3 regions of the Paenibacillus sp. CECT 9249 genome follow, and region 2 is predicted to be linked to each of the others. Evidence: riboswitches for the same ligand, from Rfam matches in the RefSeq annotation. Region 2 holds a riboswitch; each other region holds the start of a gene.

Region 1 (5,192 bases), on a different contig from region 2:
GTGAAGACTCTTATTAGTATTCGGCAGCAGTGACCAACTTCATACGCAAACAACTGAATAGAATATTAACTACTACGTTAAACGTAGTATAACACAGTTCTTCGAACGAGTACAATCAAGTTATAGATAAATCGATTGAATGTCTTGCCCGGTTTGTCCAACAGGCAGGGATTAACCCGGAAGGCCGGCAGCCGGATCGACAACTTGAGCCATTGTGAACGAAACCCATGGAAGGCGGTCCGATTGGACCGTCTCTTCTCTGTCGTATACCGTGTCGAGTTCATATCGGTTATCTGCTTCCGACAGCACATACTGCTCCAGCGATTCATGCGCCGGGTCGACGATCCAATATTCCGGGATGCGATAAGCGGCGTATGTTCTTAATTTGTTTTGTTTATCGCGCTTAACGGAATGAGGAGATATAACTTCCACGACCAAATCGGGAATGCCTTCGATTCCTCTGCGGGTAATGATGTCCATTCGGCTGCGATGAACCATCGCAAGATCCGGCTGGCGAACCTCCATATTTGATAAAATAAGGTCAATTGGCGAGACGAAAAGGATATATTCCGATTGACAAGAGTTCGAAAGCAGCGTAAAAATGTTGGTGACGATCACCTGATGCTTAGGCGTCGGCGCGGGAGTCATCAGTTCCAATACCCCGTCCGCCAGTTCATAACGTTTGCCGTCATCGGGCAATTGCGCATAATCGTCATACGTGGCGGGCTGTTCTTTTATGATTGGCTTCTTATCGTTCGGCTTCATATTATAATACCTCCCCAATCATTGCTATCATTGCCATTATATCAAACATTAGTTCGCGTAATCAATCGTATTCCCGAAGAGGTGATTTTGATGATTCAATATTCAAACGAGCGAATTACCGTTTTCCAGAGCGCGTTGTTTCAGACCACTTCCACTGTCGTCAACCTCGACGACGGCATATTCATCGTAGATCCGACATGGCTGCCCGCGGAAATTAGCGAAATTAAGGGCCATGTGAAATCGATCCAGGGCAATAAGCAATGTTATCTTTTGTTTACTCATGGCGATTTCGATCACATTATAGGATATAACGCTTTCCCTGGAGCCATAACGATTGGCAGCGCCGGGCTGCTGAATCATCCGAATAAGGAAGGAACGGTCGGAGAGATCAAGGATTTCGACGCCAAATATTACATTGTCCGCGATTATGAGATCGAATTCCCTCAGCTCGATATCGTTGTGAAGCGCGACGGTCAGCAAGTTGCGATCGGATCGACCAATCTGACATTTTATTTGGCTCCGGGCCATACCGCAGACGGTTTGTTTACTATCGTTGATTCTATGGGCATATGGCTGGCAGGCGATTATTTATCCGACATCGAACTGCCTTATATTTATCATAGCGCGATTGCGTACGAACAGACGTTAAAGAAGGCGGAGAAGTTGATGAGCGCACACGACATTAAGTTGTTCATCCCAGGACATGGGCGGCATACTGTCGATCGTTCCGAAATGGCCGAGCGGATTGCGGTGTCGCTCGATTATTTGGAACGTTTGAAGCAGGCTGTTATGAACGGCGATGAATCGGCGATTGCGAAAATGGAGAGCGAACATCGATTTTTGTCGGCTTTTACAAAGCATTGCCATCAGGAAAACGTCGACATCATTCGCCAGGAATTTGCCGGGTAGTTGCGTCTGTGACCGGTAGGCAACTTGGGGAATAAATACCTGTGCGCTCGGGGATAATTACCTTGAAAACGAAAATATTCAAGGAGATGTTGCATCCAATGGCTTTAATTCCATATGAACCGTTCCGTCGTCTTGAAAATATGAGACGGGAATTAGACCGTTTTTTCACGAACGATTTTCCCGATTTCAGAACCGCATTTTCCCAACATACGGGCAATATGAATGTAGACGTATACGAAACCGAGAATGAAGTTGTCGCCACATGCGACATACCGGGTCTGGAGAAGAAAGAGGATGTCAATATCGATATTGAAAACAACGTCCTTTCCATCAGTGGTACAATAAATAAAGTCAGTGAAGTGAAAGAAGAGCAAATGCATCGGCAAGAACGGTTTTACGGCCGGTTTCATCGCTCTATTAGCTTGCCTTCGAACGTATCTTCCGAAGGAATCCAGGCAAAATACAAAAACGGGGTTCTGGAGATCCATATGCCGAAAGTGCAAGGAGATACCAAAAGAAGAATCGACGTTCAATTTCATTGAATTTTGAATGATTTCCCAGAAAATGGCCAATCTGTTTCGTACAGATCGGTTTTTTTTTGCGTTGGTAATCCCTTACAATTGGAAAAATATAAAAGTGTTGTTCTAACTGCTTGTATTGAACGAATACCCATTAACAAAGCGATATGCCGCACAACCGGAGCAGGCATGGAACATACGGTTTCGTGAAAAACACCTCTTTTGGGGGATGGCGCGATATGCTTGCATCTTTTAGAATTAATCCCTGTTAAGTACGACAATGGAAAAGAGGGTTCGTAATACGTATGAAATCTGTCATGGTTGTAGATGACGAAGTTTTCGCAAGGACCATGTTGAAATCCGTATTGACATCCAACGGGTTTCGAATTGCGGCCGAAGCCGCTGACGGCGACGAAGCCGTAGCTCTCTATCAAAAAGTGAGACCCGACCTCGTAACGATGGACATTGCGATGCCGGGCATGGATGGATTAACCGCGCTGAAACGTATAAAAGGACTGGACCCGCACGCCAAGATTATTATGTGTTCTGCGATTCAACAGAAAACGATCATCCTGGAGGCGATCCGTCTAGGGGCCAAAGATTATATCGTGAAACCGTGCCATGGTGCGGAAATCATAGAAACGATAGATAAACTATTTGCATCGAAACCAGGAATGCTGTAAAAATTGAAAATAATTACAAAAATTTTCAAAATGATAGTTGACAAAAGTCATTTAGTAAAATATATTAAAATTGGCAACACAAAGATAGGACTATTGTACTAATGCAAAATTGAAAACTCGGCACACTAATCGAAAGATTAGGTCGCAAAGCTTTGGAGTCTAATAGTCGTTTGACTAATGATCGTCCGGCTGCAATTAACAATCGTTAATGCGGCCGGACTTTTTATTTTCCTGCGTTCTCAACGGAATACTATATTCCGAGGAGCATATATCGAATCTTCGATGAGGAGGGTAGGGAAAATAGAGTCTGAAAAGGAGGATTCTAATGAAAAAATGAGGAGGTACATATGAAAGGGCGTTTAAAAGTCGTAGTCACATGGCTATGCTTGTTCACGGTTTTCTTCGGGCTGACGCCGGGAGCGTTCGGGCAGGCAGCCAATTCAGAGGAAGTGATCTGGCCGAATCCCGGAGCGATCAAGTTAAGCAAGACGGCGGAACCGACGGGGAAATCCGGCGAATGGGAAATCACGTTAAAAATTGAAGGCAAAAATATTAAGAGCCGTTCGGATGTCGTACTAGTAATTGATAAATCGGGGAGTATGACGAAGAGCCCGAATCAAAGCCGGCTGCCGAAGGCGAAAGAAGCCGCGAAGAAATTCGTTGATAACTTGCTCATCCCGGGCTCCGAAACAAGAATTGCGGTTGTCTCTTTCAGTGATAGTGCTAGCACTGTTTCCGACTTTAGTGGAGTTAACCAAAAAGCTTCTTTAAAAACGGCAATTGAAAGGATTACGGCCAGCGGCGGCACCAACATTCAAGCAGGTTTGTACAAAGCTCGCACATTGCTAGATGGGAGTTCTGCCCAGAACAAGGTCATTGTGTTATTAAGTGACGGAGAGCCGACATATAGTTACAAGGCTATAGCAGCAGAATCCCAATCATGGCCGGGAAATAAATATAATTTTGCACTTACTAATTTTGGTACCTATAACACCATTCTCGGTGACGGCAGTAACTACAACCTGGAGAAATCAGGCTGTTTTCTCGGTTATTGCTGGGGCGAGACATACAAAGTAAATGGGCATGAAGTTTTAGATAACGGAATAGCCACTTTATCAGAAGCGAAGCTCGCTCAAAAAGCAGGAATTGGAATCTACTCGATCGGACTTGATGTAGGAAGCGGCAATAATGCGGAATACGTACTCAATAACAGCCAAAACAAAGGCTACTACTCTGCTAGCAGCGCTGACTTGGATAAAATTTACTCCGAGCTGGCAGGAAAGATTTCGTACGCCGCTCAGAACGCAATCATTACCGACCCGATGGGCGAAATGTTCAATCTGGTCCCGCCGGCTGGATCTTATACTCCTTCTCAAGGAACGATATCTTGGGATCCTGTCAGCGAGACGTTTACTTGGGAAGCCGGCAACATTATGGAAGGCCAACCCGCAACGTTAACTTACAAAGTCGTGATGGATCAAACCAAGAATCCGGAATCCAACAAACTGTACCCGACGAACGGCACGACGACCATGAACTACACAGATGTTAACGGTCGGGATACGTCTAAGAATTTTGAAGTGCCAAGAGTCAGCATCGGCAGTGGATCCATTCTAATTAAAGGCTATAAAGTCAATGCGAATGGAGAACCTGTCAATGCGGACGGCGAAGTCGTTGAGGGTCGGGAATTCGCTGAACAGTTGCACAGTGAATATTTCAAAGATTCTAACGGCAACGAAGCTCTTGAAAGAGGAGTACCATATACGGTCACAGCGCCTATCCTTTCAGGTTACCAACTTAAAGTAGGAACCAGCCCGCAAGATGTCACATTGACGACAACGAATTTAACGCCTACTATTTGGTTCGGTTATACGGAGGCTGTTGAACAAACTGTTACCGTCAAATATTTGGAACAAGGTTCAAATAAAGTACTGGCTGAAGCGACAACGGTGAATGGAGTCGCAGGTCAAACGATCGAACTGACCGCCGAGGAAGTACCGGGCTACACGCCGACGAAGTTGAAGGACAGCTACACGTTCACCGCTGCGGAAGGTCAAGAGTACATCTTCCACTACACGGCGAACGAACAGAAGGTAACGGTACGCTATGTTGACGAAGACGGTCAAGATCTGATCGACCCAACGACTCATGATGGCAAGACAGGTCAAACGATCGAACTGACTGCCGAGGAAGTACCGGGCTACACGCCGACGAAGTCGAAGGACAGTTACACGTTTACCGCTGACGAAAACCAAGTGTATACGTTCCATTACACGGCAGGGGATCAAACTGTAACAGTACGCTATGTTGACGAAGC
Region 2 (5,192 bases):
CTCGGGGTGCCGACATTATCGCCGCTTATCACAGCTACATTCCGGATATCTTTGCCCGCTTGTCCGGCCAACACTTTCGCCTGGAACGTCACCGTATGCCACACCGTATCGGTGACATCTCCGAACTGGGCAAAGACTTGTCCGTCCGCATAGTGGCCTTTATCCCCGTCCTGTGCATCGCTTACCGGCGTACCGTCAACATTCAACGTGCCCGGCACGTATTCCAGACCTTCCGGAATGACGTCGGAGATCACGAGGTTTTCAATCAGGCTGCCCGCGGCCGTATTCCGTGCCTGAATCGTATACAGAATCGTATCGCCCGCTTCCGGATGCTCGTCATCCGTGTTTCCTTCCGCTTTTTCAAGCAGCGCAGCCTTTTTTTCAGCTTCTAATTGCGGTACTCTATATTCGACCGGTGTTGTCACTTCATTGGACTCGGCCGTTGCATCTTCACCAATTAGTAAGTTTTTATAGCTTACAATCGCTTTATTGGCGACCGGCTCGCCGACATGGCTTGCCAACGCTTTGACTTTGAATTGTAAGATGATTCCGTCAGGCAAATTGGCCGTGTTCGGCAAGTCGCCGAGTCGGATGATGACTTTATTACCGTCAAAATATCCGGCGTCCTGGTCGTTCTCATCGGTCAAATTGACGGCGCTTGCCCCGCTGACAATTTTCATGGTGCCCGGGATATATTCTGTTCCTGCAGGGATGACATCTTCAAAGACAGCATCTGCCGCAATGTCACCGCCTTCATTTTTAACCTTCACTTCATAGGTCAGTTCATCCCCGACAAATACTTCTCCCTCCGGAGATACCGATTTTTCAGCGACAACGACCGAACCGATTGGCGGTTCGTTAGAAGCCGGAATCGTGTCGGAAGCCGTAGCGCAACCGGTCTTCGCCGAGATCGTAATGTCCTGAGATCGATCGGCATTTTTTAAGACGGCATGAATCTTCCCATTCGCATCGGATAATAACTCGGTTACGGATTCTCCGTTCGGCCCGGTTAGATTGCCTGAAGTTGCAGTCAGTGCTTCCAGCGAAGCGCCGGAAACCGGATTGCCCAGCGGATCAAGCAGCGTTACCGTTACTTGATGCTCTCCCTGCTCATCGGCCGCTTCCGTCGTTAACTCCAAACTGCTCGGCGCTTGTTTGTAATCATTTTGCGGATCGAGTGTTTCAATAGGAGCGTAGTCATTGATAAAGTACCAGCTATGGATATCATGGTTCTCGTAATTTGGGTATCCGGTTGATGCGGTAAAACCGGCATGGTACGTTCCCCCGTCAAAAATCGTACCAAGATCGATACCGTCTACATCCAATATTAAAGAAGAACTTTCCCGATCCGGCAAAATACCTAGACGAACCTGAACTTTCTGAGTTAAACCATCATAGTCGATCCATGTATAATACCGGTTTCCGTCAGATAATTTAAAATTGGTGCCATGATCCCTATTAAACTCATCCAAATCCGTATACCAGCCATCCTTATTTTCGAGCGGCCCATTTTCTGCGAGTCCAACGTAGTTTGCAGAAGGATCGTAACCAGGGTTTTGGAAGGTATCGTACTTAACCGTAAAACTAGGTTTAATGCCATAAAACCCAAGTCCGCCTCCAACTGCGTCTTGACTGGTTGTACCGGTCTGAATGGTAAAGGTCAGCCCGTCGCTTGCACCTGCAGGACTCGGATTCCTCATTTCAAATGAAAAAGCCGTACTGAATGAGTAATTGTTTACAGGACAAATTTCTTTATTGTTAAAAACTGCCCCGCTTTGTTCTGTCGCTGTCGGCGTCAATCGGATAAAATTGGCCCCGGCAGGAACTTGCGCACGACCATTTAAAGTAAACAATTGATTAATCGTACTGGGTGAAAACTCATCCAACTTGTAAGTCAGCCACTTCCCATCCGCAGGAGCCGCACTTGCATTTTGATTGTGCAAAGGCAGCATTGGATACGAGAAAATGATGAGAAAAGCCATCAAAATTTTAAAAATCCGATTTGCTATTATTTTCGCCTTCAATAGTTTCCCTCCCTACCGGCCAATTTTATAAGTCTTTATTAAAATCTTTGCTGTAATCACCACCTTGCCTTACTCCTTTTTTAAAAAATAAAAAACTCCATCCATAAACGAACATGCGCCAACAGACGGAGTTTTCCATCGTATTCGGCAGCTGGCTGGCATTGGACAATCCGTTAGCCCCTGTAGCTTTGCGTCCCCGTCTTTCAACGAGTTTGCTATTATCATACGAGAATATATTGAATTTTTTGAAACAAAATTACCTTTAGTATATATTGAAATAGGTTTGACGATTAGGTAGATTAGCCCTAAATTTGTTGAGATCTCTAATTATTTGTCGAATAAATGCAAATGCGCCCCCCCCTGAAAAGAGAGGGCCGCTTGCGAAGAGGAAATGTCAGGTGCCGCAAAACGTTCGGTAAGGCCGGTTCGACGGCGCAGGCGGCGCGGAATATTCCGCCTGTTCGGGAGAGTGCGCGTACGGGTTGGAAAGCACATGAAGCAACCGTTCCATCACGCTGTAATCTCCTCGCTCCGCCGCGGCTTCCAGCGCCTCTTCCACCCGGTGGTTGCGGGGGATGAGCGCGGGATTGCTGCCAAGCATCAACTGATGCGAGGAGGCTTGCGATTCCTGCTGCCTACTCAGCCTCGCCTGCCAGAGCTCATGCCATGAAGCGAATTCCGCAGCGCAAGATAAATCCGAGTCCTCCATCTTGTCAAAGGTTAAGGCTAGAAACGTATTGGTATAGTCCGCACGATACTTCTGCATCATACCGAGCAGGTCTCCGATCAAGGATTCGTCCTCCCGCTCTTCGTTAAAAATCCCCAGCTTCGCCCTCATGCCTGCGAGCCAATTCCGCTGAAACAACGAGGCAAAATCCGATAGCGCATCCTCGGCCATTGTGATAGACTGCGCCTCGTCGTCATGCAGCAGCGGCAACAAAGTTTCGGCGAATCGCGCGAGATTCCAAGCGGCAATATACGGTTGATTTCCATAAGCGTAACGGCCTTGCGTATCAATGGAACTGAACACCGTCGCCGGGTCGTACGCATCCATGAAAGCGCAGGGCCCGTAATCGATCGTTTCTCCGCTAAGAGCCATATTGTCGGTGTTCATCACCCCGTGAATGAAACCGACCAGTTGCCATTGGGCAATGAGCGCAGCCTGGCGCTTGACCGTTTCTTGCAGCAAAAAGAGATAACGGTTCCCGATGGGGCCGAAATCCGGAAAATGCCTTTGCAGTATATAATCAGCAAGGGTCCGAAGATCCTGAACCGTCCCCCATTTTGCAACGTATTGAAACGTCCCGACGCGCAGATGGCTGGCAGCTACACGGGTCAGAACCGCGCCGGGCAGCTCGGTTTCGCGGAGAATCGACTCGCCGGTTGTTGCCACCGCCAGACTGCGGGTCGTAGGAATGCCAAGGGCATGCATCGCTTCGCTAATAATGTATTCGCGCAGCATCGGCCCAAGCGCCGCCCGGCCGTCGCCTCGTCGGGAATATGGCGTTCTTCCCGAACCTTTCAGTTGAATATCGAACCGTTCGCCCGCAGGGGTGATTTGCTCGCCGAGCAGCAGCGCACGCCCGTCCCCTAACATCGTGAAATGCCCGAATTGATGCCCTGCGTACGCTTGCGCAAGAGGCTCGGCGCCTGCGGGAATCCGATTGCCGGCAAGCATCGCTGCGCCGTCCCCGCTGCGCAGCGCTTCGGGGTTTAATCCGAGAGACGCCGCCAATCGATCGTTAAGAACAACCAGCCTCGGCAAATGTACGGGAGTCGGGTCGACCTTGGAAAAGAACAGTTCCGGCAGACGGGCGTAACTGTTGTCGAAGTTCCATCCTGTGAGTTCCTGAGTCATTGTACCTTCCTTTTTTCTTATGTCTTTTTTGTATCTTATTGTTTTTCTTTTACATCAAATAATAATCATGGGCAAGAATATAAACCAATAACATCGTCTGCCGCCCTGCTCCAAATTCGCGGACACGGGATACGTTTAATTGTGACAAACGGTCCGATTTCGGACCGTTTGCGGACAGACGATCCTTTATTCGCGGCAAAAGCTCAAAAACAAGCCCTCCGACGAATGATTAACGGAACCAGTGTTCCCCTAAACTGGGAATAAGCGATTTTGACGCATAATAACGGCCGTACGGTCCGGATACTACTTTCTCGATGCAACGCCACATTGAGTAATTGCATTGCATTTTAAGTCAATTTCATCCTTCTCCTCCGATGATGTAATCTGCTTTATTGCGGATATAGAAGGGGATAGCTTCCTGTTTTCCAAGGCGATCCGCGCGGACCTAGGCGCTAACGAAACTGCCAATCCTTATTGGGCTCGCAATGAAGACGTTCCCACCCTAAAGAAAGTACAAATCGTTATTCATTGGAAATCGGCCGGTTTACCAACCTTCTCCCCTCAATAGCGTGTTCTAGTTTCGTTACACCAGCAATGGGGTCCATTTACAGGCTATTAGCGTGTTCTAGTTTCGTTAGCCCGCTCGACGGATCGCCAGCGGTGCAGCGGTATGATGAAATTGACTCCAATCGCAGGCTTTTTGCCTCATTTCCTGTTTAGTTGGGCAAATCCATCCGTTTTTGCAGGAATTCGTCTTCAACACGGTGATTGCCGGCCAATCACACATGGCAACTTCCAATGAACTCGAATCCGCAGCCTTTTTCGATGCAACGCCAACGCCATTGCCTACCACTCCGCGACCGTGCCGTCCTCCTGCCGCCATACGGGATTCCGCCAATTATGGCCGATCGCAGCCATTTCGCGGACTTTCGCCTCGTTCACCTCGATGCCGAGGCCGGGCAGCGTCAAATTGTTTACATAGCCATCCTTATATTCGAAAACGGACGGGTCAACCAAATAGTCGAGAATGTCATTTCCTTGATTGTAATGAATGCCCAAGCTCTGCTCTTGAATAATGGCGTTCGGAGAGCAGGCGTCAAGCTGCAAACAAGCGGCCAGCGCAATCGGGCCGAGCGGGCAATGCGGCGCAACGGAAATATCGTACGCTTCCGCCATCGCAGCAATTTTGCGCGTCTCCAGTATGCCGCCGGCGTGGGACAGGTCCGGCTGAATAATATCCACGATCCCTTCCGCCAGCAACTGCTTGAAGCCCCAGCGCGTGTACATCCGTTCGCCGGTCGCGATCGGAC
Region 3 (5,192 bases), on a different contig from region 2:
AAACAAAGGGTGGCATTGACTTGGTCAAGCAGACAATTAAAGATTATACAGGTATATCTATCGATTACTATGTGTTTGCAGACTATGAGGGATTTATTAACTTGATTGATGCGATGGGCGGCATTGACTACGAAGTGGAAAAACCAATGGAGTATGCCCCTGAAGGAGAAGATCCGGAATACCATATTCAATTGGATGAAGGTTATCAGCATTTGGATGGACATGAAACGCTGCAATACGTTCGATTTCGAATGGATGCGATGGGCGATTATGCAAGAACCGAACGCCAACGCAATATTTTGGTTGCCATACTGGACAAGCTTAAGGATCATGCCTCCATGCCAACCATGTCTGATCTGATTCATTCGATGAGTTCATACGTGATAACGGATATTTCAATGGGTGATCTGTTACAGCTTAGTAAAGTCGCATTCCAACTGGACATAGATGACGTTGAGAGTATTCAGTTGCCGCCAATCGAACTCATTCGTGAGGTAGTAATCGATGATAAAAATGTAATCGCCGTTGATGAAGCCCAATTGCAAGAGTATGTGCAAAATGTGTTGCATGATCAATAGCCTCCAATGTCATTTCTGAGACAATCTACTTACTTTGAACGCCAACATTGATTCCAAGGTTAAGCATTTGGAAGCGAAGTCTTCGATCACTAACTATCTCAAATACAAAGCAGGTGATGAAACGTTGCAAAAATTTGTCCGTACCGTCAATACAAGTGACGCGTTCAAGATGAAACTCGATCATTTGGAGCGGGAATACAAAATTAAAATGCAGTCGATCAAGGAAGAGATTGCACAAAAAGAATCCGAACTCAGTAAGTACAATATGACAGGTGTCGGCGGTCAGCTTGGCGGCGGATTCCTCCGTGTAATCGGATGGGCTGTTGTCATTTTCAGCTTGCTAGTCTTCCTCATGGGATTTACGTTAGTGAGGACTGATGGCTCAGTTGCGATGGTGATCCTTTTCATTGCCGTCGTCATCTTGATCATTGGTATTGTCCTCATTGCCAAAGGAGCATCCATCCGCAATACAGCGTTGAGCAGACAACAAGAAGTGCAGGAATTGAGTCATTCATTGGAAACCGAGCTGGAACAATTGCGAGATGAAATGCAGAACATGGAACAGTACTATCAGGATGAAATGGTGAAGCAAAAGCTCTGGTATGAACAACATATGCTGAACCAACAAGAACTCCTTGAACAAGAAGTATCTGCGATTCGACAAGCCGATCCTGCCACTGCAAACATTGTAGATGATACAAAAGAATGTCCGCAATGTGCGGAGACGGTGAAAGCAAAAGCACGGATATGTCGATTTTGTCATTACGAGTTTGCGTGATTAGCAACTCCAAGGTATGATAGAGTATTTCACCAATGTGAATTGTGTTTTGACAGAATCCATTTCAATCGATAAAATAAAATATAAAAATTCGACATAATTTTCTGTGATACGACAAAGGCAAAGCTAATGAAAATTAGTGACGCAAAGCTAAAGGAGCTAAGGTGAATGTCCATTCACTATGCTAGCCAGTTACCGAAAGACAGGGATCATCATGCACTCCCATGCTTCGGCAAGGGAGTGTTTTTTATTTTTACAGCAATGGCAGGTGTCCTAGAATGGATAATCAGTTCAATAAATTGATATTTACGATATGGTGCGAAAGAAATCCGATGAAAGTTGCATTATGGATTGCAGTGGCCCTCCTCTTTTCATTAACGTTTCTATCGAAAGCATCGTGGATGATATTGCTTGAAGAAGTGTTGATGATGCTAGCTTTGGGATTCGTATTCAGGAGATGGTATGGACTTGCAATCATCAGTCTATTGCTAACGACAATGAATGTAGAGATGATAAATTCCGACTCATTTTCATTGACTCCCCACATATTAAGCTGGGCGTTGTTGTTCTTTTCGGGGTATGTTGTGGCACTGCTAATCAATATATCCCTGCTTGCTCGAAATCAGATGATCGAGCAGATCGAGACACTATTACACACTATGTATCTGAAGGACACTTATACATTCGAACATCTACATAAAGTCGCAAATTATGCCCGGCAGATGGCCAAGCAATTGAAGTTGGGCCGCAAGCAGTGCCGTTCTGTTTATTTGGGTGGATTACTGCACGATATCGGCAAACTTGGTATTCCGGATCATATCCTGCAAAAACCTGCGAAACTCACCAAAGAAGAATATGCCATCATGAAAGAACATCCTCACTATGGATATGAGTTACTTAAGCACAGCAAGCCACTTCAGAAAGAAAACATCCTCGACATGGTTCTGTTACATCATGAACGTTTTGACGGCAGTGGTTATCCGATGAAACTGAAACAGAACCAAATTCCGTTTTTGACTCGGATCATTTCAGTTGCAGATGCGTTTGACAGTATGACTTCAAGACGCAGATACAAAGACAAAAACGATATAACGTACGTTCTCAACGAATTCAATGATAAACGAGGAACGCAGTTTGATCCTGAGGTGACAGACCTCATGATAAAGATGATTGAAAATCAATGTTTGCAAACATAGAAAGAAGTGATGGTATGGCACGAATCATGGTTGTGGATGATTCCATGTTTATGCGAAGAATCCTAACCTCCATATTGACGGAAATCGGACATGAAGTGGTTGCTGAAGCAACGAACGGACAACATGCAATACAACTGTTCACAAACAACCCAATCGATCTCATCTTGATGGATATCACCATGCCGGAAAAAAGCGGGTTGTCTGCACTGAAAGAAATCAAGCAGATCGATGAGTCAGTCAAAGTTATCATGATATCCGCTATGGGACAACAATTTTTCATACAGGATGCCTTGTCTTCAGGGGCAGACGATTTTGTTGTTAAACCGTTTCAGAAGGACAGGGTGCAAGAAGCGGTGAATCGAGTGCTGAACAAACGCTGATCATCGTCAAGCAAGAACAAACTCAAAGAAAGGACAAGATTGAACATGGACATCGTGATAGGGGTAGCAACGGCAATCGCATGTTTGGTTGTGTTATGGCTGTTGTACTTGTATCATTCGAAGCGAATGAAGAAGAAAGATGCTGAGATCAATGAATTGCTGGTAGCGATAAAAAACCTGCAAGATAAATTGAAAGACAAGGAAAGAAGAAAGGCTTTTCGGGTCAAACTGCTCGAACACAAATGTACGATTGAGTTTGTAAACTTCGGTGATCCAGCATTAGAAAAATTATTACACAGAAAAAGCGAAGGAATCGTCAAGGATGTCAGCCGCACAGGAGTGAAGCTGGTTTGTCCGTTTGATTTGCCTGTCAGAAAAGACATTACGCTCATTCTGCAATTTATGATCCATGAGGAAGAATTCACTTTCAAAGGCAAGGTGGTACGCAAAGAGGAACACTCAGAAGAAATTACTTATGGCATCCGATTTATCGAAGTAAATGTGAAGGATCAACAACGATTGATTCAGGTATTGCAACAATTGGAACTGGAACGTAGAAAGTCGATTTAGTGACACACAAGTGAACTCGTCAAGGCCGCAAAGCGTTCATCCAGCCTTGACGAGTGGTTCTATGCTCCCACGCTATTTGAATGCCCAGCAATCTTTTGCTGGGCCTGCTAAGCGGCGAGCGTCGGGGTGCAGGGGATATTTTCCCTGCGTCTCCCCCATCGGGGGACGGAAGGGGGAATTCCTTTCAGGAGTGGTCGAACAAGATAAACTTATAATTTTCGCTTCACGCATGATCAAACTATTACTAACACAAAAAGAAGGTGAGTTCGTTGTCTATACGCTTTAAGTTAATCATCCCCATTTTATTGGTTGTCTTACTTCTGCTATCATCACTATCCATTCTATTTTATCAGCTCGTCAAACAGGAGATGCACCACAAGGAGCTTTCCACGATTGAGGTGGCTCGAATTGCGATGGAAAACAGCCTGACGTCAAGGGAAGTAGCAGAAGAGGTAATGGAACGGGAAATGATCGGTCAATCGGTTTTGGTCTCGTACATTGCCAGTCTTCCAAATACTGATTTTTCATTAATTTAACAACTAGCTGAATCCGCAAACATTGATGAGATTTGGATAGCGGATCAGACAGGTCATACCGTGCTGACCAATGCCGGTCAAGATATTACTTTTGATTTCGGTGCAGATCCTGAGGCACAAGCCTATGAATTCATGTCTCTCCTGGAGAATGATGCTACGACTGCCGTCACGCAATCCGCTCAGGAGCGGACGCTGGATCAACAAGTGTTTAAGTATGTTGGTGTGGGTGGTTGGAATGATCCTGCAATTATTCAAGTCGGTCGTGAAGGAAGTGCTTTGACGGAATTGGAACATCAAGTAGGCATTATTCCGATGGTGTCCGACTTGCAACAAAGTCTTCCGGACAATGTATTGTTTACAGCCATACTATCAGACACAGGATCAATCTCCTATTCTTCTGATGCAGAATATGCTAATCATGAAACATTCAATAGTTTTCTATCGAATGCCGCTGGTACAGATGAACGGACGATGGAGACAACGATTCACGGTGAACGAGCTACTCTGCACTATGGTAAATTGTCCAATGGACAGGCATTTGTTGTCGCGTTATCAGGCAACGTGCTTACCCAAATATTATCCATTACGGTTTGGGTGACGGTGATCGGAGCGGGTTTGCTTATTGTATTGATCTATTGGATTGTGCAAAGACAATTCAGACGCATTAAGCAGATGGAAGATGAAATGATTAACATCAGTAAAGGCGACGGCGATCTCACGCAACATATTCAGGTGACGACCAAGGATGAGCTGGGTTCGCTGGGTCGAGCATTCAATCAGTTTGTCGATCATATTCATGCGATTGTGAAACAGACCAAACAAGTTTCTAAAAGTAGCACGCAAAATGTAGAACAAATTTTAATGCAGTCTGAACAAACGGCAATCGTTTCGGGCGAAATCACTTCATCCGTCAGAGAAATTGCGAATAGTGCTTCCAGACAAGCCGCTGACGCAGAGAAATCGATACAAGCCGTACAAGGAGTGGCAGAAGAGATTCAGCATACTTATGATCAAGCGGAGAAGCTGGAATCGACACAACGCTCCATAAAAGAAAAGCAAGTAAATGGAGCAAGTGTCGTTCAAGCACTGGAAGAAAACATGCAGGTATATCAAAAGCAGTTTAATCAAGTATCGATAAACCTACGGCAGTTAAT

Evidence for each region. Region 2 has a riboswitch for cyclic di-GMP ahead of LQ229_RS11005 (isopeptide-forming domain-containing fimbrial protein). Riboswitches for the same ligand answer to the same signal wherever they lie in the genome.
Region 1: it holds a riboswitch for cyclic di-GMP, as region 2 does, so the genes downstream of both, LQ229_RS24105 (MucBP domain-containing protein) here and LQ229_RS11005 (isopeptide-forming domain-containing fimbrial protein) in region 2, are expected to answer to the same signal.
Region 3: it holds a riboswitch for cyclic di-GMP, as region 2 does, so the genes downstream of both, LQ229_RS19255 (HD-GYP domain-containing protein) here and LQ229_RS11005 (isopeptide-forming domain-containing fimbrial protein) in region 2, are expected to answer to the same signal.

What each region holds. Positions count from the first base shown of each region.
Region 1 is NZ_CAKKLI010000057.1:24,044-29,235, forward strand. Features, by position in the region: gene LQ229_RS24085 (Uma2 family endonuclease) at 172-765, opposite strand; gene LQ229_RS24090 (MBL fold metallo-hydrolase) at 856-1,674, shown strand; gene LQ229_RS24095 (Hsp20/alpha crystallin family protein) at 1,773-2,216, shown strand; gene LQ229_RS24100 (response regulator) at 2,498-2,875, shown strand; cyclic di-GMP riboswitch class I at 2,985-3,072, shown strand; partial or broken gene LQ229_RS24105 (MucBP domain-containing protein) at 3,223-5,192, shown strand, end outside.
Region 2 is NZ_CAKKLI010000011.1:72,257-77,448, reverse strand. Features, by position in the region: gene LQ229_RS11005 (isopeptide-forming domain-containing fimbrial protein) at 1-1,982, opposite strand, end outside; cyclic di-GMP riboswitch class I at 2,168-2,251, opposite strand; gene LQ229_RS11000 (protein adenylyltransferase SelO) at 2,419-3,882, opposite strand; gene dgoD (galactonate dehydratase) at 4,729-5,192, opposite strand, start outside.
Region 3 is NZ_CAKKLI010000032.1:43,873-49,064, forward strand. Features, by position in the region: gene LQ229_RS19245 (LCP family protein) at 1-578, shown strand, start outside; gene LQ229_RS19250 (zinc ribbon domain-containing protein) at 613-1,356, shown strand; cyclic di-GMP riboswitch class I at 1,466-1,556, shown strand; gene LQ229_RS19255 (HD-GYP domain-containing protein) at 1,689-2,552, shown strand; gene LQ229_RS19260 (response regulator) at 2,567-2,932, shown strand; gene LQ229_RS19265 (PilZ domain-containing protein) at 2,978-3,502, shown strand; gene LQ229_RS19270 (hypothetical protein) at 3,772-4,038, shown strand; gene LQ229_RS19275 (methyl-accepting chemotaxis protein) at 4,099-5,192, shown strand, end outside.